Regions from separate parts of the Streptosporangium sp. NPDC006013 genome, predicted to be linked through region 1. Evidence: riboswitches for the same ligand, from Rfam matches in the RefSeq annotation. Region 1 holds a riboswitch; the other holds the start of a gene.
What was found. Region 1 has a riboswitch for glycine ahead of gcvT (glycine cleavage system aminomethyltransferase GcvT). Riboswitches for the same ligand answer to the same signal wherever they lie in the genome.
Positions count from the first base shown of each region.

Region 2: linked by a shared signal. The riboswitch ahead of gcvP (aminomethyl-transferring glycine dehydrogenase) and the one ahead of gcvT (glycine cleavage system aminomethyltransferase GcvT) in region 1 are both predicted to bind glycine.

Region 1 covers NZ_JBEXUE010000153.1:10,504-18,131, forward strand. The annotation lists gene ABZ260_RS23170 (DUF6286 domain-containing protein) at 1-425, shown strand, start outside; gene ABZ260_RS23175 (hypothetical protein) at 650-2,443, opposite strand; gene ABZ260_RS23180 (L-serine ammonia-lyase) at 2,581-3,957, opposite strand; gene gcvH (glycine cleavage system protein GcvH) at 4,028-4,417, opposite strand; gene gcvT (glycine cleavage system aminomethyltransferase GcvT) at 4,414-5,505, opposite strand; glycine riboswitch at 5,546-5,630, opposite strand; glycine riboswitch at 5,633-5,731, opposite strand; gene ABZ260_RS23195 (PadR family transcriptional regulator) at 5,802-6,389, opposite strand; gene ABZ260_RS23200 (ABC transporter ATP-binding protein) at 6,455-7,165, shown strand; partial or broken gene ABZ260_RS23205 (FtsX-like permease family protein) at 7,162-7,628, shown strand, end outside.
Region 2 covers NZ_JBEXUE010000075.1:18,094-25,721, forward strand. The annotation lists gene ABZ260_RS14495 (mannose-1-phosphate guanyltransferase) at 1-1,173, shown strand, start outside; gene ABZ260_RS14500 (FHA domain-containing protein) at 1,401-1,913, shown strand; gene ABZ260_RS14505 (MerR family transcriptional regulator) at 1,913-2,590, shown strand; gene ABZ260_RS14510 (bifunctional nuclease family protein) at 2,670-3,140, shown strand; gene ABZ260_RS14515 (MerR family transcriptional regulator) at 3,285-3,905, shown strand; glycine riboswitch at 3,921-4,013, shown strand; gene gcvP (aminomethyl-transferring glycine dehydrogenase) at 4,196-7,051, shown strand; gene ABZ260_RS14525 (hypothetical protein) at 7,167-7,628, shown strand, end outside.

The DNA of each region.
Region 1 (7,628 bases):
TCGCGCGAATGCCCTACCGGCGGCTCGTCAACGGGGCCGGCTCGTGGAGCTGGTCGGACCCCGTCGTGTTCGCCATGGCGGTGCTCGCCATGGCGGCGGGCCTGCTGATGCTCGGGCTCGCGGCCCTGCCGGGACGACCCAGGCTGGTGCCGCTGGAGTCGGGAGATCCGCACATGGTGATCGGGATCACCAGGTCCGGGCTCTGCCGCACGCTGGGGGAGGCGGCGGCGTCGGTGGAGGAGGTGAGCGGGGCACGGGTCCGGCTCGCGTCGCGGATCGTCGAGGTCACCGTGTTCACCGAGGCCGAGCGGACCGGGCCGGTGCTGCGCGGGGTGGGCGCGGCGGTGGGCGACCGGATGGCGGGCCTGGGCGCGATGTGCGCGGGCGACGTCGTGGTGCGGCTGCGCAGGCGGAGGGTCAGATGAGACCGTATCTCGGCAACCGGATCGGCCTGGCCGTCACCGGCGCGGTGCTGGTCTGCACCGGTCTCTACGCCTTCCTGCGGGGACGTGGCGACCTGCCCGGTCAGCCGCCCGGGGCCAGGCTCGTGCGCGGGGGGTTCCCCGGGTGGCTGGCCGCGCATCCGTGGCTGGGCTGGCTGGTCGCGCTGCTGCTGGTGGTGCTCGCGCTGCTGGCGGTGCGGTGGCTGCTACACGCCCTGGGCTGGGGACGGTGGGGCGGGCGGACCGGAACGGGGACCGCCATGCTCGCTGTTGCCCTTAAAGAAGTCGAAGGGCTCGTCCGGATTCGGGTCAGGTACGTAAGGCACGAGCGGTTGCGAATCAGTGTGGGCTGCGCGCCGGGGACCGATGTCGGCAGGCTCGTGGCGCGGCTGAACAAGGACGCGGTGGGGAAGGTCAGACGGGCTCTCGGGGAGGTAGAACTCGGCGCGATGGTTCGTCTGCACGTCCGCCGCCGCTGACCTGTCGTACGCCGGCTCCGCGACGGGGCTCGCGTACACCGGCCGCTCGACGGCCCTGCCGTAGTCCGGTTCGGAGTCCGGTTCGAAGTCCGGTTCCTGCTCCGCCGGTTCCTCGGAGGCACTCTCCTGGTGCCGGACGCCGAAGGCCAGCCCGGCGGCCAGGCAGAGCAGCGGGAGCGCGGGCACCACGTAGCGGTGGTCGAAGGCCGCGATGAAGGGCGGCAGGATCAGCAGCATGGTCCCCGCGGCCCAGGGCAGCAGCACCGCGCCGCCGAGCCGCCGCAGCCGCATCAGCACGCCGACCAGGCCGATCAGGCAGATCACCGCGAGGAACGGGCCGCGCACGAAGCCGTACTCCTGGTAGCCGCGCAACCAGCCCGCGTACGGCTCGGCCATCGTCGGCGCTCCCGAGGCGCCCTGGTAGGCCACGGTCAGTTGCTCGGCGGTCTTCCCCTGCGAGGCGGCCCCGGTGGGGAAGGGGCGCAGCGTGTCGGGGAATATGTAGGCGCTCTGCGGTCCGGGGGTCGGGTAGACGCGCCGGGTCCAGTCGAAGATGTGGACCGCGTCGTCGAGGCCCGCCCGCAGGAAGTCCAGCGGCTGGGCCTTGATGGCCTGGGTGGCGAAGGCGCCGGCGAGCGCGTCGCGCTCGGCCCAGCTGCCCTTGACCTTGTTCAGCGGTGAGGCGCCGTCCCAGATGTAGACCGGCGGCGCCGCGCGCTGTCCCACCGGTTCGACGGGGCACAGGGCCGTCTCGGGGCCGGTCGGCTGGATCCTGGCGCAGTCGGCGAAGGTCATCGTCCGTGCCCACAGGAAGGTGCTGCCCCGGGTCAGCGCGTAGCTGCCGTGCTCGGATTCGAACCAGGCGGCGTACGAGCCCAGGCCGATGGCGGCGGTCAGGGTCGCGGAGACGACCGCCCGCCACCCGGCCCGGCGGATCACCAGGCAGACCAGCGCCACGGCGATCAGCGGCAGCCCGATGGTCCGGGTGACCGTCGCGGCGGCCAGCAGCAGGCCGGCCAGCGCCGCGACCCAGGCGGCCGGGCGTTGCCGCCACAGCAGCAGGGTGACCGCCAGCACCGCCAGGAACTGGAAGAGCAGGTCCGCCATGACGAGGTGTTCGAGCTGGACCTGGTGGGCGTCCAGCAGCACCGGCAGCGCGGCGAGCGTCGCGCCCCATCCCGGCAGGCGGCCCAGCCTGCGCAGCAGCAGGTAGACGCAGAGCGCCACGGCCAGCCCGAGCAGGTGCTGGACGACGACCACGGCCTGGACGCTGGCCAGCGGCTTGAGGATCCACAGGAACAGCGAGTAGCCCGCAGGACGGGACTCCAGGGGGCGAGGGTCGAGCCCGGCGTTCAGGTAGACGAAGGAGTCGGCCCAGAACCACAGGGCGGGCCGGTAGCCGAGCACGGCCAGGGCGCGCAGGCAGCCGCCGGCCAGCAGGGCGGTGATGAAGAGCCAGTGTGCCCCGAAGAAACGGAGCACCCGCGAGGCACGGTCCGCCGGGTGCGTTCCCGTTACCACCACGACCTCCCGAGTCCCGCGGACATGGCCACCCAGCATAGGCGCGGGATGGGAGGGGCCCATATGTGATGCGAAATTTGGTGGTGATCGAGTTCTATGCGGCGTTCCTCATCTGAAGCGCGTATCCGGGGAGGCGTTCAGCACTCGATGACGTTCACCGCGAGCCCGCCGCGGCTGGTCTCCTTGTACTTGTCGAGCATGTCGCGGCCGGTGTCGCGCATCGTCTTGATGGCCTTGTCCAGCGAGACGAAGTGGCGGCCGTCGCCGCGCAGCGCGATCCTGGCCGCGGCGATGGCCTTGATCGAGGCGACGGCGTTGCGCTCGATGCACGGGATCTGCACCAGGCCGCCGATCGGGTCGCAGGTCAGCCCCAGGTTGTGCTCGATGCCGATCTCGGCGGCGTTCTCGACCTGCTCGGGGGTGCCGCCCATCACCTCGGTGAGCCCGGCGGCGGCCATCGAGCAGGCGGAGCCGACCTCACCCTGGCAGCCCACCTCGGCCCCGGAGATGGAGGCGTTCTCCTTGAACAGCACGCCGATCGCCCCCGCGGTCAGCAGGAAGCGGATCACCCCCTCGTCATCGGATTCGCGGACGAAGCGGTCGTAGTAGGTGAGCACGGCGGGGATGATGCCCGCGGCGCCGTTGGTGGGCGCGGTGACGATCCGGCCGCCGGCGGCGTTCTCCTCGTTGACCGCGAGGGCGAACAGCGAGACCCAGTCCATCGTCTGCAGCGAGTCCTTCTCTCCCGGCTCGCTCCGCAGCTGCCGGTGGAGCTGGTGGGCGCGGCGGCGGACCTTCAGGCCGCCGGGCAGCACGCCCTCCTTGCCGATGCCCCGTCGCACGCACTCGCTCATGACCTGCCACAGGACGAGCAACTGGGCGCGGATCTCGGCCTCGGTGCGGCCGAACGCCCGTTCGTTCTCCAGCATCAGCCCGGAGATCGACAGCCCGGTCTCCGCGCACTGGGCGAGCAGCTCCGCGGCCGTGGTGAAGGGGTACGGCAGGACCGTGTCGTCGGGTTTGATCCGGTCGGCGCCGGTGGCGTTCTCGTCGACGACGAAGCCGCCGCCCACCGAGTAGTAGACCTTCTCGCGCAGCGTCTCGCCGGACTCCGACAGGGCGGTGAAGCGCATGCCGTTGGGGTGGTGGGGGAGCGAGATCTTGCGTTCGAAGACGAGGTCCTCGCCGATGACGAAGGGGATCTCGTGGGAGCCGTACAGGCGGACGGTGCCCGAGGCGCGCATGGCGGCCAGTCGCTCGTCGACCGTGTCGACGTCGACCAGCTCGGGTTTCTCGCCCGACAGGCCGAGCAGCACCGCCTTGTCGCTGCCGTGGCCCTTGCCGGTCAGCCCGAGCGAGCCGTACAGGATGGCGCTCACCCGCGCGGTCTTCTCCAGCAGCCCGTCCCGGTGCAGGCCCCGGGCGAACCTGTGGGCGGCGGCCATCGGGCCGCCGGTGTGCGAGCTGGACGGGCCGATTCCGATCTTGAAGAGATCGAAGACACTGATCGTCATCTGAATCCTTCCAGCGTGGACGGTCACGCGCGCCCGGGGACGCGCGTGACCGTGACGCGAGGCGTCGAACTTATGACTCACCCGAGGTGAGCGCGGTGTACTCCTCCGGCGACAGCAGGTCGTCGGCGGAGCCCTCAAGACGTACCCGGAACAGCCAGCCGTCGCCGTAGGAGTCGCTGTTGACCAGCGAGGGGTCGTCCACGACCGCCTGGTTGACCTCCATGACCTCGCCGGTGACCGGCGCGAAGATGTCACTCACCGACTTGGTCGACTCGACCTCGCCGACGGCGTCACCGGTGGCGATCGACGCGCCGACCTCGGGTACCTGCACGTAGACCACGTCGCCCAGCGCCTCGGCGGCGTAGGCGGTGATGCCCACGGTGAGGGTCAGGCCGTCGTCGACGCCGCCGATCCACTCGTGTTCCTTGGTGTAGCGCAGGTCCTCGGGAATGCTGCTCATTTTTTCCTCCTGTAGAAAGGCAGTTCGACGACCTCGACCGGCTCGCGGCTGCCCCGGATGTCGACGGCCAGCCCCGACGACAGGCCGCTGTCCACGTAGGCCATGGCGATGGGCCTGCCCAGTGTCTGGGAGGGCGCCCCGCTGGTGACCTCCCCGGCGACCGTGCCGTCATCGGCGACCACCACCGGATACCCGTGCCGGGGCACCCTGCGGCCGCTCGCGACCAGGCCGACCAGACGACGGGCCGGTGGGACGTCCCTGAGCGGTTCGAGGGCGGCCCGGCCGACGAAGTCGCCCGGCTTGTCAAACCTCACCACACGGCCGAGCCCGGCGTCGAACGGAGTGAGGTCCGCGGAGAGTTCGTTGCCGTAGAGCGGCATGCCCGCCTCCAGGCGGAGGGTGTCGCGCGCGGACAGGCCGGCGGGGACCAGCCCGTGCGGCGCGCCCGCCTCGGTGAGGGCGGTCCAGAGGGGTTCCGCCGCCGAGGCCGCGACGAACAGCTCGAAGCCGTCCTCGCCGGTGTATCCGGTGCGGGCGACGAGGACCTCGTGTCCGGCCACCACGGCGGGCAGGCCCGCGTAGTACCCGAGCCCGTCCAGGTCGGCGTCGGTGAGAGTGCTCAGGATCTCCACCGAGCGCGGCCCCTGGACGGCGACCAGCGCGTACTCCTCGGAGCGGTCCCGCACCGCGGCGTCGAAGTCCTTGGCGCGCTCGGTCAGCTCGGCGGCCACCCGGGGGTAGTTGGAGGCGTTGGCGACGACCATGAACTCTTCGGGGGCCAGCCGGTAGACGATCAGGTCGTCCAGCACACCGCCCCCGGCGTCGACGATCATCGTGTAGCGGGCGCGGCCGGGCGCCAGCGCGGAGAGGTGGCCGACCAGCGCGTAGTCGAGGGCCTCGGCGGCCTGCGGGCCGGTCACGAAGATCTCACCCATGTGGGAGAGGTCGAACAGGCCGGCCGCCTGGCGGACCGCGTTGTGCTCGGCGGACTCGCTGCCGTAGCGGAGCGGCATCAGCCAGCCCGCGAAGTCGGTCAGCGTCGCGCCGAGGGACTCGTGCACGCCGCGCAGCGGCGTAGGTCGGGACATGTTCGCACCTCAGACAAGGGACAGATGAGATCATCCTCCCCCTCTGTCATTGGTGCCTGAGAGTTTCATCCGGGTTTTGCCGGACTTTCACCTTCGGCGAGGTCGTGGGACCTGCTTTCCAGAGGCACCTACCCGCACGGTCCTTTGCCTTGAGAGGTTCGCGGGGAGGGCTTGCTCCTTCAGGGGTCCTGGCCTGGATGTCAGGACACTCTCCCGCGCGGGGTTCATCGGTGTCGCAGGCCAGCCTAACCGCCCGCACCGGCCGAGCGAAATCCCCTCGCGCCTGCCGGCCGGGATCAGGCCCCCTCGCCCAGTGCCCGGAGACCATCGCCCTCGGGCCTTACGGCGTGCACGTCCGCGCCGGCGGTGGCCATCGCCGCCAGGCGCTCCTCGGCGCCGTCGACGATCTGCAGGTCGGCTCTGGTGTGCGCGATGGCCGCGTCGATGAGCAGGGACACCAGAGGGTCGTCCTGTTCGCGGCGCAGGCGTGTCAGCGCCGCCAGGTCCGAGAGGTAGGCCTGGCGCTGAGCGGACACGAACGAGCCGAGTGCGTCCGTGCCCAGCCGGGTGGCCGCGAGCAGCTTGAGGAACAGTTCGTCCCGGAACCCCGACGAGCGGACCCAGGGAGCGCCCGCCCAATCCCGCAGCTCACCGGCGCCGCTCTCGGTCAGCCGGTACAGCGTCTTGTCCGGGCGGTCGCTCTGGGTCACGTGGCTGCGGGTCACGTGGCCGTCCCTGACCAGCCGGTCCAGGATCTGGTACAGGTGCCCGATGTTGAGGCCGCCCCACTGGGGGCCGACCGCCGCCTCGAACCGGGCCTTGAGTTCGTAGCCGTGGCTGGGCCCGTCGGCCAGCAGGGTGAGCACGGCATGGCTAAGTGGCATGATTCCTACATTGTCACAAGATAGGAGCTTCACGGACCCTCGTACATTGTGACAATGTATCGGCCATGAGCGTTGAAGTCAGCCTGCGAGGCGTCAGCCGCGTCCATGGCTCCACCAGGGCACTCGACGAGGTCGGCCTGGAGGTCGAGGCCGGTCAGGCGGTCGCGTTCACCGGGCCCTCGGGAGCGGGCAAGTCCACGCTCCTCCATCTCGTCGGTGCGATGGATCTCCCCGACGGGGGCGAGATCCACGTCGGAGGGAAGCGCGTCGACGATCTCGGGCGCCGGGGTCTCGACCGGCACCGGCGCGCGGTGGGCTTCGTCTTCCAGCGCTTCCACCTGCTCCCGGCGCTGAGCCTGCTGGACAACGTGCTCGCCCCCGTGCTGCCGCGCAGGGTGGGCTTCGACCGCCGGGCCCGCGCCAGGGAGCTGCTCGCCGCGGTCGGGCTGGCCGACCGGGAGCGGGCGCTGCCCGGCGAGCTCTCCGGCGGGCAGTTGCAGCGGGTGGCGATCGCCCGGGCGCTGATCGCCCACCCGCCCCTGCTCCTGGCGGACGAGCCCACCGGCAACCTCGACAGCGTCACCGGCCAGGAGATCGTCGACCTGCTGCTGTCGGTCCGGGAGGAGTACGGCATGACCATGCTGGTCGCCACGCACAATCCCGAGGTGGCGGCGGCCTGTGACCGGGTGGTCCGGATGCGGGACGGCAGGATCGTCGGCGATGATCGGGTGACGCCCACCGAGGGCGTGCTCGACCGGATCGGGCGCCTCGGATGATCCGCCTAGTGCTGTCCCAGCTGCGGCACCGGATCGGCCGGGCGCTGGTGCTGCTGCTCGGCATCGTGATCGCGGCGACGGGCTTCACCGTGCTGACCGGCACCGCGGAGACCCAGCGCCTGGAGATCATCGGCACCGTCGGGGAGAACTTCCGGGCGCAGTACGACATCCTGGTCCGCCCGGAGAACTCGGCCACCGCCATCGAGCGGTCGCAGGGGCTGGTCCGCGCCAACTACCTGTCGGGCATCTTCGGGGGGATCACCTTCGACCAGTACGAGCAGATCAAGCGGATCAACGGCGTCGAGGTCGCCGCCCCGATCGGCATGATCGGTCATGTCGTGCACAAGGCAAGCGTCCGGGTCGACGTGACGGACCTGCTGCACGAGGGCGACCGCACGATGCTGCGCGTGGAGCGCACCCGGGTCACCGACCGGGGCCTCACCCGGATCCCGTTCCTGCAGCC
Region 2 (7,628 bases), on a different contig from region 1:
AGCGCGATCAACGTGCTCGACCTGGAGGCGTCCCCGCTCCCCGTGGCACGCTTCCACACCGCCAGGGAGAACGCGGTAGGCGGCATCGCGCTGCGCACCACCCCCGGCGACCCGCAGAGCGTCGACATCGTCTTCATGGACGAGCACGGCGCGGACCTGTCGCCGCCGGCCCAGCGCAAGCTGGACCGGGTCTTCTCCCGGCAGGAGTTCCGCCGCGCCTTCCCCGGCGAGATCGCCGAGCTGAGCTTCCCCGCCAGGGCGGTGGAGGACTACACGCACGAGCTGCTACGCCTGGTCGACATCAACGGGGTCCGCGACGCCGACATGAAGGTCGTGGTCGACTGCGCGGGAGGCACCTCCTCGCTGGTGCTGCCCAGCCTGCTCGGCCGGGTCGGGGTGGACGTGCTGACCGTCAACAACCGGCTGGACGACGCCTCGCCCACCGAGACCCTCGCCGAGCGCCGCCGCGACCTGCAGCGCCTGTCGGAGCTCGTCAGCTCCTCCAGGGCGGCCTTCGGCGTGCGTTTCGACCCGGTGGGGGAGCGGGTCGCGCTGGTGGACGAGATGGGCCAGCTGATCAGCGAGGAGCGCGCCCTGCTGGTGGTGCTCGACCTGGTCGCGGCCGAGCGCCGCGGCGGCAGGGTGGCACTGCCGGTCACCACCACCCGGGTGGCCGAGCAGGTCTGCAGGTTCCACGGGGTCCAGGCCGAGTGGACGTCCACCGCGATCGACGCGCTCACCGCCGCCGCCAGGGGTCCGGAGATGATCTTCGCGGCCGACGGGCGCGGTGGTTTCATCGTGCCCGAGTTCGGCCCCACGGTGGACGGCCTGGCGGTGTTCCTGCGCCTGCTCGGACTGGTCGCCAGGACCCGGCTCTCGCTCAGCCAGATCGACGCCAGGATACCCGAGGCCAAGCTGCTGCGCCGTACCGTGCCGACTCCGTGGGCGGCCAAGGGGGCGGTGATGCGCTCGGTCATCGAGGCCGCCGAGCACCACCGCATCGACACCACCGACGGGGTGCGGGTCGTCGCGGAGGACGGCAGCTGGACCCTGGTGCTGCCCGACCCGACCGAGGCGGTGACCCACCTGTGGGCCGAGGGGTTCGACGTCGACTCCGCCCAGACCCTGATCGAGCGCTGGGCGCGGGTGGTGGAGGAGGCCGCCGGCGGTTGAGGCGGCCCGCGCGACAAATACCGCGCGGCGCCATGGACCAGGGGCAGCGTCCCCTGTAACTTTGTCACCGACCGTACCCGCGGTTCAGCGTCAACCTTGACCTTCGCGCCTCATCACTGTATGTTGCGGCATTCGCAGTCTGAGAAAACACTTGAGAAGCGAAGAAGCGAGGCGCGCATCACTGAGCACCGTTGCCGCGTCTTCGCGGTAGGAGGCCGAGCCGATCGATGCCGAGCGTCTACTGCACGCAGTGCGGTCATGCCAATCCTGAGGATGCCCGTTTCTGTTCACGATGCGGGTCGCCGCTTACCAGGTCCGACACCCCCGGAGACAGCACATCGACGATCTCCCTCTCCGGGATCGAGGCCTACGAGGCGGAGACCGGTGAGACGCTTCTCGCCGAGCGGCAGGCCGTTGAGCAGTTGCCCGCCGGCACCGCGTTGCTGGTCGCGATGCGCGGCCCCAACGCCGGCAGTCGGTTCCTGCTCGACAGCGACCTCACCACCGTGGGCCGCCACCCCGAGAGCGACATCTTCCTCGACGACATCACGGTCTCGCGCCGTCACGTGGAGTTCTACCGGCGCGGCGGCGGTGTCTTCACGGTCCGCGACGTCGGTAGCCTGAACGGCACGTACGTCAATCGTGAGCGCATCGAGGAGGTCCCGCTGTACGGCGGGGACGAGGTGCAGATCGGTAAGTTCCGCCTCGTCTTCCTCACCCGCGGCGCCGCTGGAGGATGATGAGCTCGCAGGCCGCTCGTGCGCACATGAGCATCGGGGAGGTGCTCGCTCTCCTGCAGGGCGAGTTCCCCGACGTCAGCATCTCCAAGATTCGCTTCCTGGAGGGCGAGGGGCTGATCGAGCCGGAGCGCAGTCCCTCCGGCTATCGCAAGTTCACCTACGCCGACGTCGAGCGGCTCCGCTACATCCTCAGCGAGCAGCGTGATCGCTACCTGCCGCTGCGCGTGATCAAGGATCATCTGGAGGCGGCCGACCGCGAGGAGCGCCCGGCGGCCCGGCCGCGCGCCGTCCCCGACGACGCGCCCCCCGAGGTCCGCCTCACCCGCGAGGAGTTCCTCGCCGCCGCCGAGCTCGACGAGGAGACCCTCACCGAGCTGGAGGACTACGGTCTGCTGGCCGCCGTGGCCCGCTACTACGACGCCGAGGCACTGGTCGTGGCCCGCAGTGTGGGCGCCCTGGCCGCCTTCGGCCTGCGTGCCCGCCACCTGCGGGCGGTCAAGGCCGCCGCGGAACGCGAGGCGGGGCTGGTGGAACAGGCCGTCGCCCCGCTGCTGCGCCGTCGCGGCCCCGGCGCGATCGACCAGGCGGACGAGACGGCGAGGGAGATCTCCGGTCTCCTGCTGGAATTGCACGCCTCGTTGCTGCGTTCCGGAGTCCGTGGGGCACTGGGCCGGTGAGAGCCTGACCAGGCACTCGTACCCCCACGAGTGTTACGTTGAACAAACCGGTCGGAATCCAGCGAAGACGGAGCAGCCCGTGTTGCAGATGGAGGTCGTGGGCGTTCGAGTTGAAATGCCCTCCAACCAGCCGATCGTCCTGCTGAAAGAGACGCATGGGGAGCGTTACCTACCTATCTGGATCGGCATGACGGAAGCCACGGCGATCGCCATGGCCCAGGCCGAGGAACCACCACCCCGGCCACTTACCCATGACCTGTTCCGGGACGTGCTCGAAGGGCTCGGAGTCAGGTTGAACACTGTCAACATCGTCGCCTTACGCGACGGTATCTTCTTCGCGGATCTCGTGTTCTCCAACGGGGTCGAGGTGAGCGCGCGCCCTTCCGACTCGATCGCCTTGGCACTTCGCACCGGTGCACGTATCTTCGCGAGTGAGGATGTGGTACGGGAGGCAGGGGTGATCATCCCTGACGACCAGGAGGACGAGGTGGAGAAGTTCAGGGAGTTCCTTGACACGATCACGCCCGAGGACTTCGGCCGCGCGGGGTAGGAATTTCGGTGCATTTACGCTTCACGACGCGCCGGGTGGGGTCGTTGACTGGACTTGGCCCCAGTCCTACGGTGCAAGTGAAACCTGCGGTCGTGCGTAAACCCCCAGATCAGGCCGTGGGATGAGAGAAAGCCGGAGGTCCGCGTGGCGGTCAGCAGCGGCGAGGGTAGAAACGCCGACCAGGATGACCCGGAACGGCGCCAGTCGGCACGTCAGCGCGCGGGTGAAGAGGGTCTGCTGTTCGACGGGCAACCGGTGAAAGTGCCCGCCGACATCGGCTACAGGGGGCCGACGGCCTGTTCGGCGGCAGGAATCACCTACCGGCAACTCGACTACTGGGCACGCACCGGCCTGGTCGAGCCCACCGTGAGAGCCGCCCACGGCTCCGGCTCCCAGAGGCTGTACGGCTTCCGTGACATTCTGGTCCTCAAGGTTGTCAAGCGCCTTCTCGACACCGGTGTCTCCCTCCAGCAGATCCGCATCGCCGTGCAGCACCTGCGGGAGCGGGGCGTCAACGACCTGGCCCAGATCACTCTGATGAGCGACGGGGTGAGCGTCTACGAGTGCACCTCGCCGGACGAGGTCATCGACCTGCTCCAGGGGGGCCAGGGAGTCTTCGGTATCGCGCTGGGACGGGTGTGGCAGGAGGTGGAGGGCTCTCTCGCGGATCTTCCCGGCGAACGCGCGGAGTCGGGCGGAGGCCCTTTAGGCGATCATCAGGCCGATGAGTTGGCCCGTCGTCGCAGAGCACGACGAACCGGGTAAACTCGGATTCGCCGTTGACCCTGTGCGGGAGAGACCCCGACCGCGATCGGGGCGCCGAAGGAGCAACCTCCCCGGAATCTCTCAGGCACCCTGTACCGCACGGACGAGGCAACTCTGGAAAGCAGACGCGCCCGCCAGGTGCGTCTCACCGACGGTGCAAGCCTCCCGGCAAGGGCAGGTGAAGCTCTCAGGTAGCGACCACGTCGTGATGACAGTCGTGATGACAGAGGGGGAGAACCGGCATATGCCCGCGCCCAGCACCGGTCTCCACCCCGCCCGAGAGGCTTCTCATGACCGATCTGTCATCGCTCAGCGAACTCGCCCCTCCGCCGTTCGCGACCCGTCACATCGGGCCCGACGACGCCGCCCAGACCCGCATGCTGGAGGCGGTCGGATTCGCCTCCGTCGCCGACCTGGTCGCGGTGGCCGTGCCCGAGGCGATCCGCTCCTTCGCCCGGCTGGGTCTGCCCCCGGCGGCAGGGGAGTCCGAGGCCCTCGCCGAGCTGCGGGTCCTCGCCGGGCGTAACACCGTGCTCACCTCGATGATCGGCCTGGGCTACCACGACACGATCACCCCGGGTGTCATCCGCCGCAACCTCCTGGAGAACCCGGGCTGGTACACCGCGTACACGCCCTACCAGCCGGAGATCTCCCAGGGCCGGCTGGAGGCCCTGATCAACTTCCAGACCGTCGTCTCCGACCTGACCGCCCTCGACGTCGCGGGGGCCTCCCTGCTGGACGAGGCCACCGCCGCGGCCGAGGCGATGACCCTGGCCCGCCGCGCGGGCCGCACCTCGTCGAAGGTGTTCGTGGTCGACGCCGACGCGCTGCCGCAGACCAAGGCGGTGTTGCGCACCCGTGCCGAGCCGCTCGGCATCGAGCTGGTCGAGAGCGACTTCACCGGAGGGCTCCCCGACTGCTTCGGCGTGCTCGTGCAGTACCCCGGCGCCAGCGGCAGGATTCGCGACTTCCGCGCCATCGCCGACGCCGCCCACGCGTGCGGTGCCCAGGTGGTCGCCGCCGCCGACCTGCTCGCCCTCACCCTCCTGGCCGCGCCGGGCGAGCTCGGCGCCGACATCGCGGTCGGCTCCTCGCAGCGCTTCGGCGTCCCCCTCGGCTTCGGCGGTCCGCACGCCGCCTACATGGCGGTCCGTGACGGCCTCCAGCGCCAGCTGCCCGGCCGCCTGGTCGGCGTCTCCCAGGATGTCGAGGGACGCCCCGCCTACCGGCTCGCACTCCAGACCCGCGAGCAGCACATCCGCCGGGAGAAGGCCACCAGCAACATCTGCACCGCGCAGGTGCTGCTCGCCGTGATCGCCGGCATGTACGCCGTCTACCACGGCCCCGAGGGCCTGCGCAGGATCGGCCGCCGCATCCACCGGCACGCCGTCGTGCTCGCCGAGGGGCTGCGCCAGGGCGGCGTCGAGGTGGTCCACGACACCTTCTTCGACACCGTGCTCGCCCGCGTGCCCGGGCGTGCCGCCGGAGTCGTCGCCGCGGCCCGGGAGAACGGCGTCAACCTGCGCCTGGTCGACGCCGACCACGTGGGCGTCACCTGCGACGAGAGGACCGAGGTTCTCCATCTGGAGCAGGTCCTGGCCGCCTTCGAGGTCAGCGGCACCGTGCTGGCCGACCTGGACGCCGCCGCGCACGACGCGCTGCCCGGCGCGCTGGCGCGGGTCGGCGACTACCTCACCCACCCGGTCTTCCACAGCCACCGCTCCGAGACGGCCATGCTGCGCTACCTGCGCAGGCTCCAGGACAAGGACGTCGCGCTGGACCGGTCGATGATCCCGCTGGGCTCCTGCACCATGAAGCTCAACGCGACCACCGAGATGGAGCCGATCACCTGGCCGGAGTTCGCCGGGCTGCACCCGTACGCGCCGGAGGACCAGGCGGCGGGCTACGCCGAGCTGATCGGGGAGCTGGAGCGCTGGCTGGCCGAGGTCACCGGTTATGACGCCGTGTCGATCCAGCCGAACGCCGGCTCCCAGGGCGAGTTCGCCGGCCTCCTGGCGATCCGCGCCTACCACACGGCGCGTGGCGAGTCGGATCGTGACGTCTGCCTGATCCCCTCGTCCGCGCACGGTACCAACGCCGCCAGCGCGGTGATGGCCGGCATGCGCGTCGCCGTGGTCGCCTGCGACGACAACGGCAACGTGGACCTCGACGACCTCGTCGCGAAGATCGAAAAGCACCGCGACCGGCTTGCCGCGATCATGGTGACCTACCCGTCCACGCACGGCGTGTACGAGGAGACGATCGTCGATGTCTGCGAGCTGGTGCACGAGGCCGGCGGGCAGGTCTACGTCGACGGCGCCAACCTCAACGCACTCGTCGGCCTGGCCAGGCCGGGCGAGTTCGGGGCGGACGTCTCCCACCTCAACCTGCACAAGACCTTCTGCATCCCGCACGGCGGCGGCGGCCCCGGTGTCGGCCCGGTCGCGGTCCGCGCCCACCTGGCCGACTACCTGCCCGGTCACCCGCTGCGCGGCGGCTCGGCGGTCGGCCCGGTCTCGGCCGCCCCGTACGGCTCCGCGGGCATCCTGCCCATCTCCTGGGCCTACATCCGGATGATGGGTGCCGACGGGCTGAAGGCGGCCACCGAGCAGGCCATCCTGTCGGCCAACTATCTGGCCCGCAGGCTCGGTCCCCACTACCCGGTTCTCTACACCGGCCGCGGCGGCCTCGTCGCCCACGAGTGCATCATCGATCTGCGCCAGATCACCAAGGAGACCGGGGTGACGGTCGACGACGTGGCCAAGCGCCTCGTCGACTACGGGTTCCACGCGCCGACCATGTCCTTCCCGGTGGCCGGCACGCTGATGATCGAGCCGACCGAGAGCGAGGACCTGGCCGAGCTCGACCGGTTCTGCGAGGCGATGATCGCGATTCGCGGTGAGATCGAGAAGGTCGCCTCCGGCGCCTACGACAGGGTCGACAACCCGCTGCGCAACGCCCCGCACACGGCCGGCAGCCTCGTCGCCGACGAGTGGGAGCACCCCTACACCCGCACCGAGGCGGCCTACCCGCTGCCCTCGCTGCGCGAGGGCAAGTACTGGTCGCCGGTCCGCCGCATCGACCAGGCCTACGGCGACCGCAACCTGGTGTGCTCCTGCCCTCCCCTGGAGGCGTACGAAGACTGATCCGCACCGCGGCCCGCGTCTCGCGAGAACCACGTATCCGTAGGGAATGCGGGAGGACGGACGGCGCCCCGAGTCGTTAGGCTCGGGGCGTCTCCGTATCCGGGAAGGACCCTGCATGCCTGAGGTGGACACCCGTCCCTTGGACACCGCGCGAAGACTGGCCGAGTCCGGCGACCTCGACGGCGCCGCCGTGATCTTCGCGGAGCTGGCCGCCGACCCCGACGAGCCCGATCGGGCACAGGCGGCGGTGGGCCTCGCCGTGGTGCTCCAGGAGCGCGGAGACGTGCCGGGCTCCCGCGCGGCCGCGCGCACCGCACTGGCGACAGGGCACCCGGAGTTCGCCGCCCAGGCCGCCTGCCTGCTCGCGGGGAGCTTCGAAAGGGCGGGGATGGCCGACCAGGCCCGCGCCGCCTGGCAGGCCGCGCTGGGCGCCGGCCACCCCGCCTACGTCCCGTCGGCGCACATGGCCCTCGCCAGGCTCGCCACGGACGCGGCGGAGGCCGAACGGTCGCTGCGTGACGCGCTGGCCACCGGCGACCCGGAGATCGCCCCTCGGGCCGCTCAGCGGCTGGCGGAG